One region of the Shinella sp. OV683 genome, then DNA from elsewhere that is predicted to be linked to it. Evidence: riboswitches for the same ligand, from Rfam matches in the RefSeq annotation. Region 1 holds a riboswitch; the other holds the start of a gene.
What was found. Region 1 has a riboswitch for cobalamin ahead of ACXHRN_RS08810 (ABC transporter ATP-binding protein). Riboswitches for the same ligand answer to the same signal wherever they lie in the genome.

Region 1 (7,670 bases):
GCGGAATTGATCGCGCTGTCCTTGATCGCCGTGAAGACGAACCAGTCGGCACCGCCGCCGCCCGTCAGTGTGTCCTTGCCGCCGATGCCGACAACGACATCGTGGCCGGCGCCGCCCGAGAGCGTGTTGGATGCTGTCGTGCCGATTATCAAGTCGTCATCGTTCTTGCTGCTGTCGTAGGCGGTGCCGTCGCCATGGATATCGGCGATCGTCTTGCTGGCGACGAGCAGTTCTTCCATATGCCTCGAAGTTGGCAGCTCGAACTTGCCCAACACCACCTTGATCGCCGGCTGCAGCTCGGTCGCGATTGTGCCAATGGTCGCGATGCCCTTGATTTCGGCGGCCTTCAGCGGGCTATAGCTCGCCTCGTAGCCGAGAATGCGCTCGTGATGATTGGCGAGCATCTGGCCGGTCTCGACGGCCTCGGCATATCTAACGCTGCCGTCCCTGTCGTAGAGATTGAATTCGTCGGCCTCGACATATCTTCGATAGGCAATGGCTGGCTTGACCGAGGCGGGCAGGCTGCTCGACAGGGAATTGTAGCGGATCTCATACCACGCTTCGGCGCGGTCACCGCTTTCGATCGCGGCTTTTAGTTTTGGGCCGAGCATGCTGGGCGCATTCCAGCACAACGAGAACAGGGCGGACCGTTCACTGGATTCGGGAATTCCGGAGATCCAGTTGTCGATGTGGTCGTCATAGTCATCGTCCATGGCATCGAGCGCCCTGGTGATCTGGGCGTCGTTCTTGAATGCGAAGGTCGTCGGCACGCCGCTGTCGTACTTGTTGTGCCAGTCGGCCATAACCTTGTCGAGATTGGCGCGAAGCGTGGTGTTCTGGCCGCTCGAATAGTCCTTGTCGATCTGCGCCTCGAGCCGGTCGCGCAATGTGTTGCTCCAGTGCTTGGCGCCGATCATCGCTTTCAGCACCGGGTCGAGATTGTAGACCAGATTGAAGCCGATGCCGATGGTCGCATCGCCCACCGAATCCACATAGGGCAGTGAGGTCGAGCCTTCGAGCAGAACCAGCAGCTCGAAACGCTCGGTGCTGTAGGTCTTGTGATCGGAGATGATGTTCCACTTCAGCATACGGCGATCCCTGGATGGTGCCGCGATGATATCGGGCAGGGGTAAACAGGACCTGTGCGTGGAACATTAAAATTCGCATAGGACTATTGACGTTATGTAATATCATAACGTATTGCGAATGAAGCGGATGCTGGATGAGATTCCTCGAAGTTCATCTTGTCTTCGCCGGCAGGGCATGGCAGTGATGACCGCGATGGTGCTGCCGCCAAGACAATGGGCGGTGGCTGAAAAGGGAACACGGTAGGGATGACCCAAATGGGGTCCTATTCCGTGGCTGCCCCCGCAACTGTGAGCGGTGAGTCTGTTTGCATTCTGCCACTGGCGCAAGCCGGGAAGGCGCAAACCGACAGCGACCCGCAAGCCAGGAGACCTGCCATCTCGACGTAAACCGCAACGGACGGGGTGTTCCGATGGAAAATACATGGTTGCGCGGACGGCGCCTTGCGTCCGCATCTCTGCATGGAATTTTGCCTCCGGACAGGCTCCGGGAGGCACTTCATGGATCGAGCAGATCATTTCACCGCACGCTTTCGGCTGCGGATCTCCCCGCATGACCTGACATATCGACGTCTCTTGGCGGCTGGTCGCAGCATGGAACCTGTTCTCGGAGGGCGGGGCCGATGAGTTGCGTCACCTCTGGAGTCAGCCTCGACGTTACGGGTCTCAGCTGGGCACCGCGTCGACGCGACAGCCTGATCAGGGATATCAGCTTTTCGGTGGCGCCCGGTGATCGGCTGGTGATCGTCGGGCCGAACGGCGCCGGCAAGTCGACGCTGCTGCGCTGCCTCTATCGTGCCATCAAGCCGAATGCCGGTATGGTGCGACTGGGTGGACAGGACATCTGGGCGCAATCGCCCTCGGACGTGGCGCGTATCATCGCTGTGGTGTTGCAGGAGACGCCGGCGAATTTTCCCTTCAGCGTTCGCGATATCGTGCTGATGGGGCGCATTCCCTGGCGCAAGGGCTATACGCGCTGGTCGGACGCCGATCATCAGCATGCCGCGCATGCGCTGGGCCATCTCGGCCTTGAGGGATTGGAGGATCGCAAGTTTTCTACGCTTTCCGGCGGTGAGAAGCAGCGGGTGCTGGTGGCGCGAGCGCTTGCCCAATCGCCCAAACTGCTTGTTCTCGATGAGCCCTCCAATCATCTCGACATTCGCCATCAGCTTGAAGTGATCGAGCGCATCAAGGTGCTCGGCATCACCATCATCACCACCTTGCACGACATCAATCTGGCCGCCGATTTCGCCACCAAGGCGGCGATCATCGATCATGGCCGGTTCGTCGCCTTCGGCGAGCCGCGTGACGTGCTCACCGCGAGCAACATTTCCCAGGCTTTCGGGGTGAGTGCGACTGCGCATGCCGGCGGCTTGAGCAAGCAGGCTCGTTTTACCTTTTCGCTTTCTGACACAATCTCTGAACAAATAGGAGCAATTGCGTGATCTATAAGCCTTTTCTAGCTTTTGCGAGCGCCGCGGCGCTGGTCTTTCTTGCCACTTCTGCGCTCGCCGCGCCGGTCACCGTCAAGAGCTGTAACCGCGATGTCACCTTTGCCGATGTGCCGAAGCGGGCGATCGCCAATGACGTCAATCTCATCGAGATGATGCTGGCGCTGAAGCTGCAGGACCATATGGTCGGCTATACCGGCGTGTCCGGCTGGAAGACGCTTGATGCGAAATTACGCGAGGGCGTCAAGGAGCTGCCGGAGCTGTCGCCGAAATATCCGAGCAAGGAAGTGTTGCTGAATGCCGATGCCGATTTCTATTTCGCGGGCTGGAACTACGGCATGAAGGTGGGCGGAGACGTCACGCCCGAGACGATGGAGCCGCTCGGCATCAAGGTCTATGAACTCACCGAAAGCTGCATCCACATCATGGCGAAGAACAAGCCCACGATGGACGACATGTATGTCGATCTCATCAATCTCGGCAAGATCTTCCATGTCGAGGATCGGGCGCAAACACTGGTCGATGGCTACCGCCAACAGCTCGCCGGGATCGAGGCTGGTATCGGCAAGATCGACCGGCCGGTACGGGTGTTCGTTTATGATTCCGGCGAGGAGAAGCCGTTTACGGCCGGTCGCTTCGGCATTCCGACTGCCGAGATCAAGGCGGCGGGCGGCACCAACATCATGGACGATGTGGAGAAGAGCTGGACGGAAGTCTCTTGGGAGCCCGTGATCGACAAGAACCCGGAGGTGATCGTCATCGTCAACTACGGCGAGGTAACGGCCGAACAGAAGATCGCTTTCATGAAGAACAATCCGGCCTTCAAAAACATCGATGCGGTGAAGAACGATCGTTTCGTGGTGCTCGATTACGTCGAGGCAACGCCAGGCCCGCGCAATATCGACGCGATCGCGCGGCTGGCCAGGGCGTTTCACCCGAAGGGGACGTGAGATCTGCATGCTGAGCACACCCGGGCGCAAGGCCCCGATGTGGGGCACCTGTTGATGTCCCGCCGCCTTCCGACTTTTCTGATTTCGCTTATCCTCATCCTCCTCGCACTCTTCTCCATTACATCAGCCGTTTCCCTCGGCGCCGCCGATATCCCTTTCGTCACCGTCTGGCAGATCGTCATCAACAAGGTCTCGCCCGGCACATTCGCCGCGACATGGTCGGCTGGGCGCGAGAGCATCGTCTGGGATGTGCGGTTTCCGCGTGTGCTGCTGGGTGCGCTGGTGGGGGCGGGGCTCGGGTTGACGGGGGCTGTGCTGCAGCCGCTGACGCGCAATCCGCTGGCCGATCCGCATCTGCTCGGCGTGTCCTCGGGGGCGGCGTTCGGGGCTGTGCTGGCGCTGCTGCATACTGGCATGTTCCTGGGATTGCTGACCGTCCCGCTATTTGCTTTCGGCGGCGCGTTGATTGCCATCATGGCGGTGCCCCTGGTGGCGCGAGCCACCAATTCCATGCAGGCGGACCGATTGGTTCTGGCAGGCGTGGCGGTGGCTTTCATCTTCACGGCGCTCGCCAACCTGCTGGTTTTCATGGGCGATCCGCGCGCGGCCCAATCGGTGGTGTTCTGGATGCTGGGCGGGCTGGGTCTGGCGCAATGGCCGCAGCTCATTTTTCCCGCTGTCGTGCTCGGGGCGACGCTGGCCTATCTGATGGCGCATGCACGCGCGCTCAATGCGGTTGCCATGGGCGACGAGACGGCAGCCACGCTCGGCATTCCGGTCGTTCGGTTTCGCATGACGCTGTTTGTCGTTACTGCGCTGCTGACCGGCGTGATGGTGGCATTTTCCGGCGCGATCGGCTTTGTCGGGCTGATGGTGCCGCATTTCGTGCGTCTGGTGGTCGGTGGCGACAATGCCAAGGTGTTGCCGCTTTCCGCCTTTACGGGGGCACTGACGCTGATCTGGGCAGATCTCGTGGCGCGCATCGTCATGGCGCCCGAGGATATGCCGATCGGCGTGGTGACGGGATTGGCGGGCGGGTTGGCATTCATCTGGATCCTCAGCCGGTCGGACTGACGGATTTTGCTTGCCGTGCAGGGCCTTTTCTTTCATGAACGGGCAGCGCCGCTGGCAACCAGATGACGAGGACTTGAGACTTGCACAGCTTCACGACGGTGACGAAACTCCTGATGATCCAGCTGTTGGCCGGCTGGCTGGCACTGGGTGCGACGACCGCTACGCCTGCCTTCGCGCAGGAAGATGGCGAGTCGCAGAGTGCGGTCGTCGCCGCTGTCGCAGCATTGCAGGAGCAGGTAAAGGCGGATCTTCAGAAGGCTGGCCAATCGCTGGAGGCCTTGCAGAAGAAGGTCGATGAAGCGGCAACCGCCGATGCGCAGCTCTCCAAGCTCAAGATACAGGCCGAAAGCATCGGCAAGGCCATCTCGACGGCGATGGGATCGCTCGAGCATCGCTACAATCTGGTCGCCAAGCGGCTGGACGAGATCGGCAAGGCGCCTGACGAAGGCCAGCCTGTGGAGAATCCTGGCCTTTCCAGCGACCGCAAGCGCCTGCAGGGCGAGAAGGCCCAGATGAACACTATCCTCACGGATGGTGAAGCGCTTGACACGGCTGCGACGAAACTCTCCACCCATATCAGTGATTTGAGGCGCAAGCTTTTCACCGAGACCCTGCTGCGCCGCACCGAGGTTACGCCGCAATTGCTCGAAGAGACTGTCGAAGCAGCGCGCGGAGAGAGCCAGGAACTGGTCACCAAGACGAGTTCTTCGCTGGACTTCATGTGGAACTACAAGCGCAGCAGTTTGCTCTCGGCGTTGTTCTTGTCGCTCGGTGCGGCGATGATTTTCATGTGGCTGGTGCGCTGGGCGTTTGCGCCGCTGATCCGCAGGGAAGAGCAGGACGAAAACCCTGCCTACATCACCCGGCTTTCCAGAGCCTTCTGGTCGACCCTCATTCCCAATATCGCCACTGCGGGCTTTGTGATTACCAGCTTGTTCCTGCTCAATTACTTCAATGTCCTGCGCCAGGATATCGCGCAGATATTCCAGGCACTGATGTGGGTGCTCGCTGGTATCTACTTCGTCTACAAGCTGGCGCGATCGATCGTGGCGCCGCGCAAGCCAGCCTGGCGGTTGATCGACGTGTCTGACCGCGGGGCGCAGATCCTGCTCGCTTACGTGACAATCATGGCCGTGATCAACGGCATCGGCTATCTTGCCGGCGAGGCGACTGAAGCGCTCGATTCTCCAATTGCGCTCTCGGTTGCCCGCGGCTTCCTGTCCTCGGTCATTATTGGCCTGCTGTTGATCGCCCTGGCCTTCGTGCGGCCGATGCGAGACCCGGCGGGAGGCCCTGATCTCCCATGGCCTCGCTTCATCCGGGTCGTCTTCCTGATCGGCGGAATTGCGCTGATCATCACTGCGCTGGTCGGCTATATCGGGCTTGCGCAATTCGCCTCAACGCAGATCGTCATTACCGGTGCGCTTCTCATCACAATCTACATCGGCTTTCTCACCGGTCATGCAATCTCCAAGCACAATGTCTTCCGCGACACGGCGGCCGGGCATCGTCTTGCCGAAAATCACAAATTCGATGACATCAAACTCGACCAGCTGGGGCTGGTGATCGGCCTGGCGATCTATGTTCTGGTGACGATCATCGGCCTGCCATTGATCATGCTGCAATGGGGATTTCGCAGCGAGGATATCTGGGCGCTGTTCGTGCGGCTGTTTACCGAGATCAAGATCGGCAACATCACCATATCATTGCTCGGCATTCTCGTCGGTCTGCTGCTGTTCGTGGCGGGCTATTTCGGCACCCGCTGGTTCCAGAAGTGGCTGGACCGCAATGTCATGGCGCGCTCGCATGTCGATATGGGCGTGCGCAACTCGGTCAACACCGCACTCGGCTATGTCGGGATTGCGCTTGCCGGCCTGATCGGGATTTCCGCGGCGGGCATCAACCTGTCCAGCCTTGCGCTGGTCGCCGGTGCTCTCTCGCTCGGTATCGGCTTTGGCTTGCAGACGATCGTGCAGAATTTCGTCTCGGGCCTGATCCTGCTGGCCGAGCGTCCCTTCAAGGTCGGCGACTGGATCGTGGCGGGACCGACGGAGGGGTTTGTGCGCCGGATTTCCGTGCGCGCCACTGAAGTCGAGACCTTCCAGAACCAGTCGATCATCGTGCCGAATTCGCAGCTGATCAACGCTGCCGTCGGCAACTGGACGCTGCGCAATTCGCTGGCGCGCAGCGAGGTTGCGGTTTCGGTTGCCTATGAAAGCGATCCGCGCCAAGTGATGGAAATCCTGATGGAAATCGCCAATGCGCATCCGACAATCCTGACGGTGCCGGAGCCGAATGTCAGCTTTCTCAGATTCGGCGAATTCGCGCTGGAATTCGAGCTGCGTTTCTATCTGGCGGATATTCTCAATGGTGGTCCCGTGCGCAACGACGTGCGGATCGCCATCCTCGAGCGTTTCAAGGAGGAGGGAATCGAGATTCCGTTCCCGCGGCGCGAGCTTAGCGTGCGGCTTGAACGAGAGGGCGAGTTGGAGGATACCGAAGGGCTTTCACCTGAAGCGGCGAGGAACATCCGCCATCAACGTGAACGTAGCCGCAAGCAGGCCGAGGCCAAGGCAAGGGATCTCGACCGGTCAGATGACAATTACGATGCGGACGGCGACAACACACCCGACAACGGCCCGCGCGATGATGGCGATGGGGATGACGCGCGCTAAGCAGCGCTCACCTGCTTGTTGATAAACCTGTACAGCCCCGCATCGTCATCCTCGCCCTTGTGGCGAGGATCTACTTCGACTCATTAAGTAATTGAAAATGATGATTATATTTCACGGTGGCAGATCCTCGAGACGAGCCCGAGGATGACGACGGAGACTTTGTCAGTAGTCTGACGTGCCTTACGCCGCGACAGCTTCGACCATCAGCATGTCGAGCATGAACGACCCGTCGGCCTCGATGGCGAAATGCTCGCGGACCTCGGCGGGCGCGGCTTCCTGCAAAGCCCGGATCGCCTTTTCGTAGACAGGCGGTGTCGCCATGCGGGCGATCCAGGTCTCGAAATGCATCCGCACCTGGCGAGTCTTCGTAGCGCTGACCGTGAAGCCGGCATGCGCCAGCATGTTGGTCCATTCCGCGGCCGTATAGTTGCGGAC
Region 2 (7,670 bases), 1.9 Mb from region 1:
GATCTATGGCGTCTACAAGCACGGCTTTCATTTCTTCGGCATTTTCGTGCCGTCGGGCGTTCCTATGATCCTGATCCCGCTGGTCACAGCGATCGAGATAATCTCGTTCCTCTCCCGTCCGATCAGCCTCTCGGTTCGTCTCTTCGCGAATATGCTCGCGGGTCACATCACGCTGAAGGTCTTTGCAGGCTTCGTCTTCACGCTGGGAACCTTGGAACACGTACCCGCTGTCGTAGGTTATCTCGGCGCAATCCTGCCTCTCGCCATGGCGGTGGCTTTGACCGCTCTCGAGTTCCTGGTGGCCTTTTTGCAGGCCTATGTCTTCGCAGTTCTCACCTGCTTGTATCTCAACGATGCACTGCATCCGGGGCACTGAGTATTGAAAAACCGGCGGGTTTGCGCCCGCCATTGGAATAAGCCGCAACAACTGAAAATTGAAGGAGTTCAAAATGGACGCGGAAGCAGCAAAGTACATCGGCGCAGGTATCGCTTGCCTCGGCATGGGTGGCGCAGGTATTGGTCTCGGCACCATCTTCGGCAACTACCTGGCTGGCGCACTGCGCAATCCGTCGGCAGCTGACGGCCAGTTCGGCCGCCTGATCTTCGGCTTCGCCGTTACGGAAGCTCTGGGCATCTTCTCGCTGCTCGTCGCTCTGCTCGCCCTCTTCGGCTGATCGGCTCTTCAAGCATTGGGTCACGAGGGATTCTCTCGTGACCCGTTTTGATACCGTATCCTTGCCTTGGAGGTAGGAATGTTTGTGACGACAGCCTATGCTCTGTCAGCCACGGCCGCAGAAGGCGAGGCGGCAACGCACGCTGCTGATGCGACACATACCGAAACCGGTGTGCCGCATAAGGAGTCGTTCCCGCCGTTCGACCCAAGCCATTTTCCATCGCAGCTGCTTTGGCTGGCGATTACATTTGGTGTTTTCTATTACCTCGTTGCCAAGTTCGTGACCCCGCGCCTCAGCGGCATCATCGCCGTACGCGAAGGACGCATTTCTGCCGATCTCGCCGAAGCGAATCGTATGAAGATCGAGGCCGACGCTGCCGTTGCGAAATACCAGCAGGAACTGGCCGAGGCCCGCGCCAAGGCACAGGCGATCGCTGCTCAGGCACGCGATGCTGAAAAGGCCAAGGCCAGTGCGGAGCGCACCGCGCTCGAAGCCGATCTGGCCAAGAAAATTGCCGGTGCTGAAGCCAGCATCGCCGAGATCAAGACCAGGGCGCTTTCCGAGGTCGAAACCGTCGCCCAAGACACTGCCGCGGAAATCGTCGAGCAGTTGACTGGTGTAAGTGTAACCAAGGCCGATGCCGCGTCTGCGGTCAAGGCTGTCAAGGGCTGACCGGAGGGTTCATCATGGATGCAACAGCATGGGCCCAGCTTTGGGCACAGGTGGCACTGGTCATTTTCCTCGGGGTAATCTTTTACCTCAAGGTTCCGAACCTGATCACCAAGAGCCTCGACGAGCGCGCCGGCAAGATCGCAGGCGAACTCAATTCTGCCAAGCAGCTTCGTGACGAAGCCCAGGCGCTTCTGGCTGAATACCAGAAGAAGCGCAAGGATGCGGAAGCGGAAGCTGCCGAGATCGTTGCCGCCGCCAAGCGCGAGGCCGACCTGATCGCAGCGGATGCCAAGCAGAAAACAGCGGAATATGTAGCCCGTCGCACGGCGCTTTCCGAGCAGAAGATTAAGCACGCCGAGACCGAAGCTGTGAACGCCGTGCGCGCCGCAGCTGTCGATCTGGCAGTCGCTGCCGCCGAGAAACTGATCTCGAGCAATGTCGACAGCAAGATCTCCGGTGGCCTGTTCAACGACGCCGTCAGCCAGGTGAAGACCCGCCTGAACTGATCTCGATCTGGTTCTGGAAATGAACTGACCCCGCCCTGTCCGCAAGGCGGGGTTTTTCTTGCCGTTTTACGTCCTGCAGGCGATTTCTCGGTAGAACCCCAGGACATGAGAGGCTTCCGGCCAGCGTTCCTCAAAGATCAGCTTTTCCAGCGCGATCTTCTCACGCCAGCCTTTCACGGCCAGTTCGGGTTTGACGTAGAGCTGATCGACATAGCCGACACAGAGATAGGCGACGATCTCGACGCTGTCTGGAACGCCGAGATGCTGTTTCAGCCGCTCGTGATCGAAGATGCTGACCCAGCCGACACCGATCCCTTCGGCCCGCGCCGCGAGCCAGAAATTCTGCACCGCGCAAACGGTGCTGTAGAGATCCATCTGCGGATTGTGGGTGCGACCCAGCACGAAATCGCCGCCGCGCTTGCGATCGCAGGTGATGCAGATGTTCAATGGCGCTTTGAGAATTCCTTCGAGCTTAAGCGCCATGTAGCTGCGCTTCTGATCGCCCTGCAATTGGTCGGCCGCCTCGTCGTTGGCATCCTGGAAGATCTTGTGGACCGCCTCGCGATTGGCCTCGTCGCGGATCAGCATGAAATTCCACGGCTGCATATAGCCCACCGATGGCGCGGCATGGGCTGCCGTCAGCAGCCGTTGGATCACCGCGTCCGGCACGGGATCGGCTAGGAATTCATTCCGCACGTCTCGGCGCGAATGAATGGCGCGATAGACGGCCGCCGTCTCGGATTCGGAAAATGGACCGGCCATCGAAAGATGGCGCGCATGATTGCCTTGCATTGTCTTACCCCGACAATTGGCTGCTGTGAAAGCCGTCCGCGCTTTCAAGCCTGATATGTCCGGCCGGTCTTCTGGCTCGGGTTCATCCGGAGATCGCCGCCTTCCCGGTTTCCCAGTGGCATATCAGCGAACTCCGTCCCCCTTACAGCGTTGGGCACGCGCGGGATTTGCACCCGCTTCCCGATTCTCCCATTCACATGGGCACCGAACAATTGTTGTCTAGCAGGTTTGAGACTGGAAGGGCAATCTGCCGGCGGCGCCTTATGACGCGATCAATCCTTGCGCAGTGGCCGGAATGTCATCCTGTGGATGCCACAGGGGCCGAGTTCTACAATGGCGTTGCGATGGAACTCGGTGGCATAGCCGGCATGGAACTCGAAGCCGTAACCCGGAAAGCGATTGCCGGCTGCGGCCATGATCCGGTCGCGCGTCACTTTGGCGACGATCGAGGCAGCTGCGATCGAGAAGGAGCGGGCATCGCCCTTCACTAGCGCTTTGGCCGGACAGGGCAGGCCGGGTGCGACATCGCGGCCGTCGATCAGCGCAAACTTCGGTCGACGGTGCAACGAATGTGCGGCACGGCGCATCGCCTCCAGGCTGGCCTTGAGAATGTTGGTCCTATCGATCTCGGCGGCACTGACCGAGGCAATGGCAACTTCCGACGTCGCCAGAATCAATTCAAACAGCTCTTCGCGCCTCGCGGCCGTCAACTGCTTGGAATCATGCAGTCCCTCGGGAATGTTGCGCGGGTCGAGGATCACCGCACTGGCGACCACCGGACCGGCAAGCGGCCCACGGCCGGCTTCGTCGAGACCGCAGACATATTCATATCCGTCCCGCACCAGGCCTTCCTCGATCAGGAAAGTCGGCTGCGGGTCTTCCTCCAGAAAGGGGAGGGAATCGGTGAGAGCGTGCCGTTTCATGCGGGTGGTTTGACACGTTCTCCCGATTCCCTGCAAGTCCTGGAATGAGGGCGGCATTCCAGAACAGGGGCGCGGCCGGCCAAGGCGGGGGATGGCGGGCCGCACGGTCATTCAGCGCCGGTGCTCGCGGGGCAGGGATGGAGCCCGGGCGCTGAAGAGCTTTAAATCAGTTACAGCAGGCTGAGCTGCACGCCTGCGCCACTCGGCGGCACGAACAGATCGGTATTCAGCTGAATGCCGCGTCTGCGCATGTCGAGCTTCTTCATCACCAGTTCGAACCTGCGATTGAGTTGCCACGCATAGGGGCCTTCGCCCTTCATGCGCTTGCCGAACTCGGCGTCGTAATCCTTGCCGCCGCGCATCGAACGTATCAGGCTCATCACATGCCGGTAGCGGTCGGGATAATTCCTCAGCAGCCAGTCGCGGAACAACGGACTCACCTCCAGCGGCAGCCTGAGCAGGATATAGTTTGCCTCAGTCGCACCGGCCGCCTTGCCGGAATCGAGGATGCGCTCCAATTCGTGATCGTTGAGCGCCGGGATCATCGGTGCAGCCATGACAGCAGTCGGCACGCCGGCCGAACTGAGCGCCCTGATCGCCTCCAGCCGCCGGGCGGGCGTCGAGGCACGCGGCTCCATCAGCCGCGCCAGCTTGCGGTCGAGCGTCGTCACCGACAGCGCCACCTTGGCAAGCCCGCGCTCGGCCATCCCGCTGAGAATATCGATGTCGCGCATGATCAGCGCCGATTTCGTCACGATCGAAACGGGATGGTTGGCAGCGGCCAGCACTTCGAGAATCTGCCGCATGATCCGCCATTCCTTCTCGATCGGCTGATAAGGATCGGTGTTGGTGCCGATGGCAATCGTCTTCGGCTTGTAGCCCGGCTTGGAAAGCTCGCGCTCCAGAAGCCTGGCCGCGTCCGGCTTGGCAAACAGCTTGGCCTCGAAATCCAGTCCTGCAGACAGGCCCATATAGGAATGCGTCGGCCGCGCGAAGCAATAGATGCAGCCATGTTCGCAGCCGCGATAGGGATTGATCGAACGGTCGAAAGGGATGTCCGGACTGTCGTTGCGGGCGATGATGCTGCGCGGCTTTTCCACCTGCACTTCAGTCTTGAATGGATCGAGGCTTTCCAGCGTCTGCCAGCCATCGTCGAGCACTTCACGTTCCTGCGGCTCGAAGCGGCCTGCCGGATTGATGCCGGCAGCGCGCCCGCGACGGCGGTCGATCTCGATCCTGAGGCCGCTTTCGGTGAGAAGACTATCGGCAATCTCTGCCGTATTGGCAGGCGCAAAAGCAGCCTGCCGCGCAAGCGACATGTTGATCATGGGTGTCTCCAGTGAGGCGATTCCTTGCCTCGTCCTGATTATTTTCCTATCGTGAAAAAGAGAACATTGCAAGAACAAAATCCATGACTCGCATTTTTCAAATCCTTCCTCTAAAGGTAAGCAATGCTGACTGTTTTGCTGGAATGCCGGGATAACGAGCCGGAACTCGCCTATACGCTCGCCGTGCTGGTGTCGGGTGCGGTGGATGGATTGGTGAGCGACGTGATCGTACTCGATCACGGTTCGCGCGATGGCTCGGCGGCCGTCGCCGATGCCGCCGGCTGCAAATTCCTGGAGAAATGGGACCTGCACGAAACGCTGCGCGCAGCGCGCGGCGAGTGGGTCATGCTGCTCGAACCCGGTGCGCGGCCGCAATCCGGCTGGATCGAGGAAATCCTCGAATATGCGTCCCTTGGCAAGTCGCCGGCGCGCTTTTCCCCGTCGCGCCGCTTCCGCCGGCCGTTCTTCAAGCGGCTGACATCGAGGGCAGGTGTGCTGGAACTCGGCTTCCTGATGCCAAAGCGCCAGGCTGCATCGCTCGCGCGGCCCGGCATGGACCTGACGGCGCTCGCCAGGGCATCATCGGTGAAAAAACTGCGTTCGGAACTGATCCCCGCCTGGGTCATCCGGCAGGGTCGTTAGGCTTAGGCCGCCGCGTCGACCGCGAGGTGGATGCCCTGTGTTTTCTGCAGCACGGCCAGCACCTTGAACAGACTTGTTGCGCGCGGATTACCGCTTTCGCTGAACATCCACATCAGGCTTTTCTCCGGCAATCCGGTCTGCGAAGAGAGGTCCGCAAAGCCGATCGTGGCGTCGATATAATCCCACAACACGCTCTTTGCAGTGAGCAGATCGTTGCTCAACAACGCTTCGACTGCTTCGGACAGCAGCGCGAACCGGAACGCATAGTCGGACTGCAGGCGGGCCCTGATTGTATTTTTAACGTCATTTGGCAGCGCCATCGCGATCATCCTGCGAGCAAATCATTTCATCCTCAGCACATATAGGTGCGAGTTGGTCGCATTCACGGCAGCATTGTAAAAAAATGTAACTTATCTGGGCGAATTATCGCAGCGCGCTGGTGCCTGTGGCCATCGCGCTACACCTCAAGACCGGCGGTGCCGCGGGACTTGTATCATCCCGAAATCTTCGAGAAATCCGCCACCGCACCCGTCGCGCTGCGAATTGCCGCCAGCAGAGCCAGGCGGTTGGCGCGGATATCGGCGTTGTCGTCATTAACGAGCACATCGTTGAAGAACGTGTCGACCGGTCCGCGCAGCTTCGAGAGTGCTTCCATTGCGCCTTCGAAGTCTTCACGGGCCACGGCTTCTGCCGCACCCTGCGAGGCCACGACGATGGCCGAATGCAGCGCCTTTTCGGCGGGTAGCGTCAGCAGCGACAGATCGATGCGATCGGCGACCACGGTGCCCTTCTTCTCCTCGGCGGCCAGCAGCTGTGTCGCGCGCTTGGTGCCTGCCAGCAGGTTCTTGCCGTCTTCTGTGTTTATGAATGCTGCCAATGCCTGTGCACGAAGAGTAATCGACAAAATGCGCTTGGTATTTTCCATACCAGGCATCATCTGTTCACGCCGCGTGCCCATATCGAGCACAGCATCAACGAAGTCCGGGCGAATGCCATCATCCTTTAGCTGGACTTTCAGCCGCTCCCCAAAAAATACAGCAAGTTCGAAGGAGACCATGACCGGATCACATGCCGGAAATTGCTTCGCGTGGTGGAATGCGACCAGCAGAATATCGAGATCGATGCGATTATCAAGAATCAAGCTAATCACACCCAGCGCCGCTCTTCTCAGTGCATAGGGATCCTTCGAGCCGGTCGGCTTTTCGTCAATCGCCCAGAAGCCCACCAGCGTATCCAGCTTGTCAGCGAGTGCGACTGTGATAGACACCGGATCGGTCGGCACGCGGTCGGACGGGCCATTAGGCTTCCAGTGTTCTTCGATCGCTGCTGCCACCGATGTATCTTCGCCCTGCAGCAGCGCGTATTTGCGGCCCATCAGGCCCTGTAGCTCAGGGAATTCACCGACGGCTTCGGTGCGCAGGTCGGCCTTGGCAAGTACCGCGGCGCGATCAACCTTGATCGGGTCGGCCTTGGTCACTTTGGCGAGTTCCGCCGCCAGGCCGCGAATGCGTTCGACGCGGGCGCCCTGGGTGCCCAGCTTCGCCTGGAACGTGACATTGAGGAAGTCGAGCTTAGCCATCCGCTGGTCGAGCGGCTTCTTGAGATCGAGGCCGAATTTGGCGGCCGATGCGGCGAGATCCTGAAGATCCGGCAGATCCCCCTGGTCGCGCTTGTAGAAATGCAGCGCATCCGACAGACGCGCACGCACGACCTTGCCATTGCCGTGGACAATTTCCGCGCCGCCATCCTTGGCCTCGATGTTGGCGATCAGGATGAAGTGGTTGGACAGTTCGAGGTGTTCGCCCGATGCGCCCGGCTTGGCGACGACGAAACACTTCTGGTTGGTCTTGATCGTCAGGCGGATTATCTCAGCCGGGATCTTGAGGTAGTCTTCCTCAAACGTGCCCATCAGCACTTGCGGATATTCGACGAGGCCCGAGACCTCTTCCAGCAGACCTTCGTCCTCGACCAGTTCAAGACCGGAGGCGAAGGTGATGTTGCGGGCGTCGGTGAGGATGATCTCCTTGCGACGTTCGGCATCGAGAATGACCTTGGCCTTTTCGAGGCTCGAAACGTAGTCGGAGAACCGTTTGACGGTGATCGCGCCCGGTGCATGGAAGCGGTGGCCGTAGG

Region 2: it holds a riboswitch for cobalamin, as region 1 does, so the genes downstream of both, bluB (5,6-dimethylbenzimidazole synthase) here and ACXHRN_RS08810 (ABC transporter ATP-binding protein) in region 1, are expected to answer to the same signal.

The regions. Positions count from the first base shown of each region.
Region 1 is NZ_CM173543.1:1,849,774-1,857,443, forward strand. Features, by position in the region: gene ACXHRN_RS08805 (M10 family metallopeptidase C-terminal domain-containing protein) at 1-1,088, opposite strand, end outside; cobalamin riboswitch at 1,268-1,480, shown strand; gene ACXHRN_RS08810 (ABC transporter ATP-binding protein) at 1,709-2,530, shown strand; gene ACXHRN_RS08815 (ABC transporter substrate-binding protein) at 2,527-3,486, shown strand; gene ACXHRN_RS08820 (FecCD family ABC transporter permease) at 3,541-4,560, shown strand; gene ACXHRN_RS08825 (mechanosensitive ion channel domain-containing protein) at 4,674-7,235, shown strand; gene ACXHRN_RS08830 (class I SAM-dependent methyltransferase) at 7,416-7,670, opposite strand, start outside.
Region 2 is NZ_CM173543.1:3,748,771-3,756,440, reverse strand. Features, by position in the region: gene ACXHRN_RS18205 (F0F1 ATP synthase subunit A) at 1-376, shown strand, start outside; gene ACXHRN_RS18200 (F0F1 ATP synthase subunit C) at 450-674, shown strand; gene ACXHRN_RS18195 (F0F1 ATP synthase subunit B) at 753-1,346, shown strand; gene ACXHRN_RS18190 (F0F1 ATP synthase subunit B) at 1,361-1,852, shown strand; gene bluB (5,6-dimethylbenzimidazole synthase) at 1,919-2,644, opposite strand; cobalamin riboswitch at 2,689-2,868, opposite strand; gene rnhB (ribonuclease HII) at 2,917-3,567, opposite strand; gene ACXHRN_RS18175 (PA0069 family radical SAM protein) at 3,738-4,895, opposite strand; gene ACXHRN_RS18170 (glycosyl transferase) at 5,019-5,537, shown strand; gene ACXHRN_RS18165 (transcriptional regulator) at 5,540-5,857, opposite strand; gene glyS (glycine--tRNA ligase subunit beta) at 6,031-7,670, opposite strand, start outside.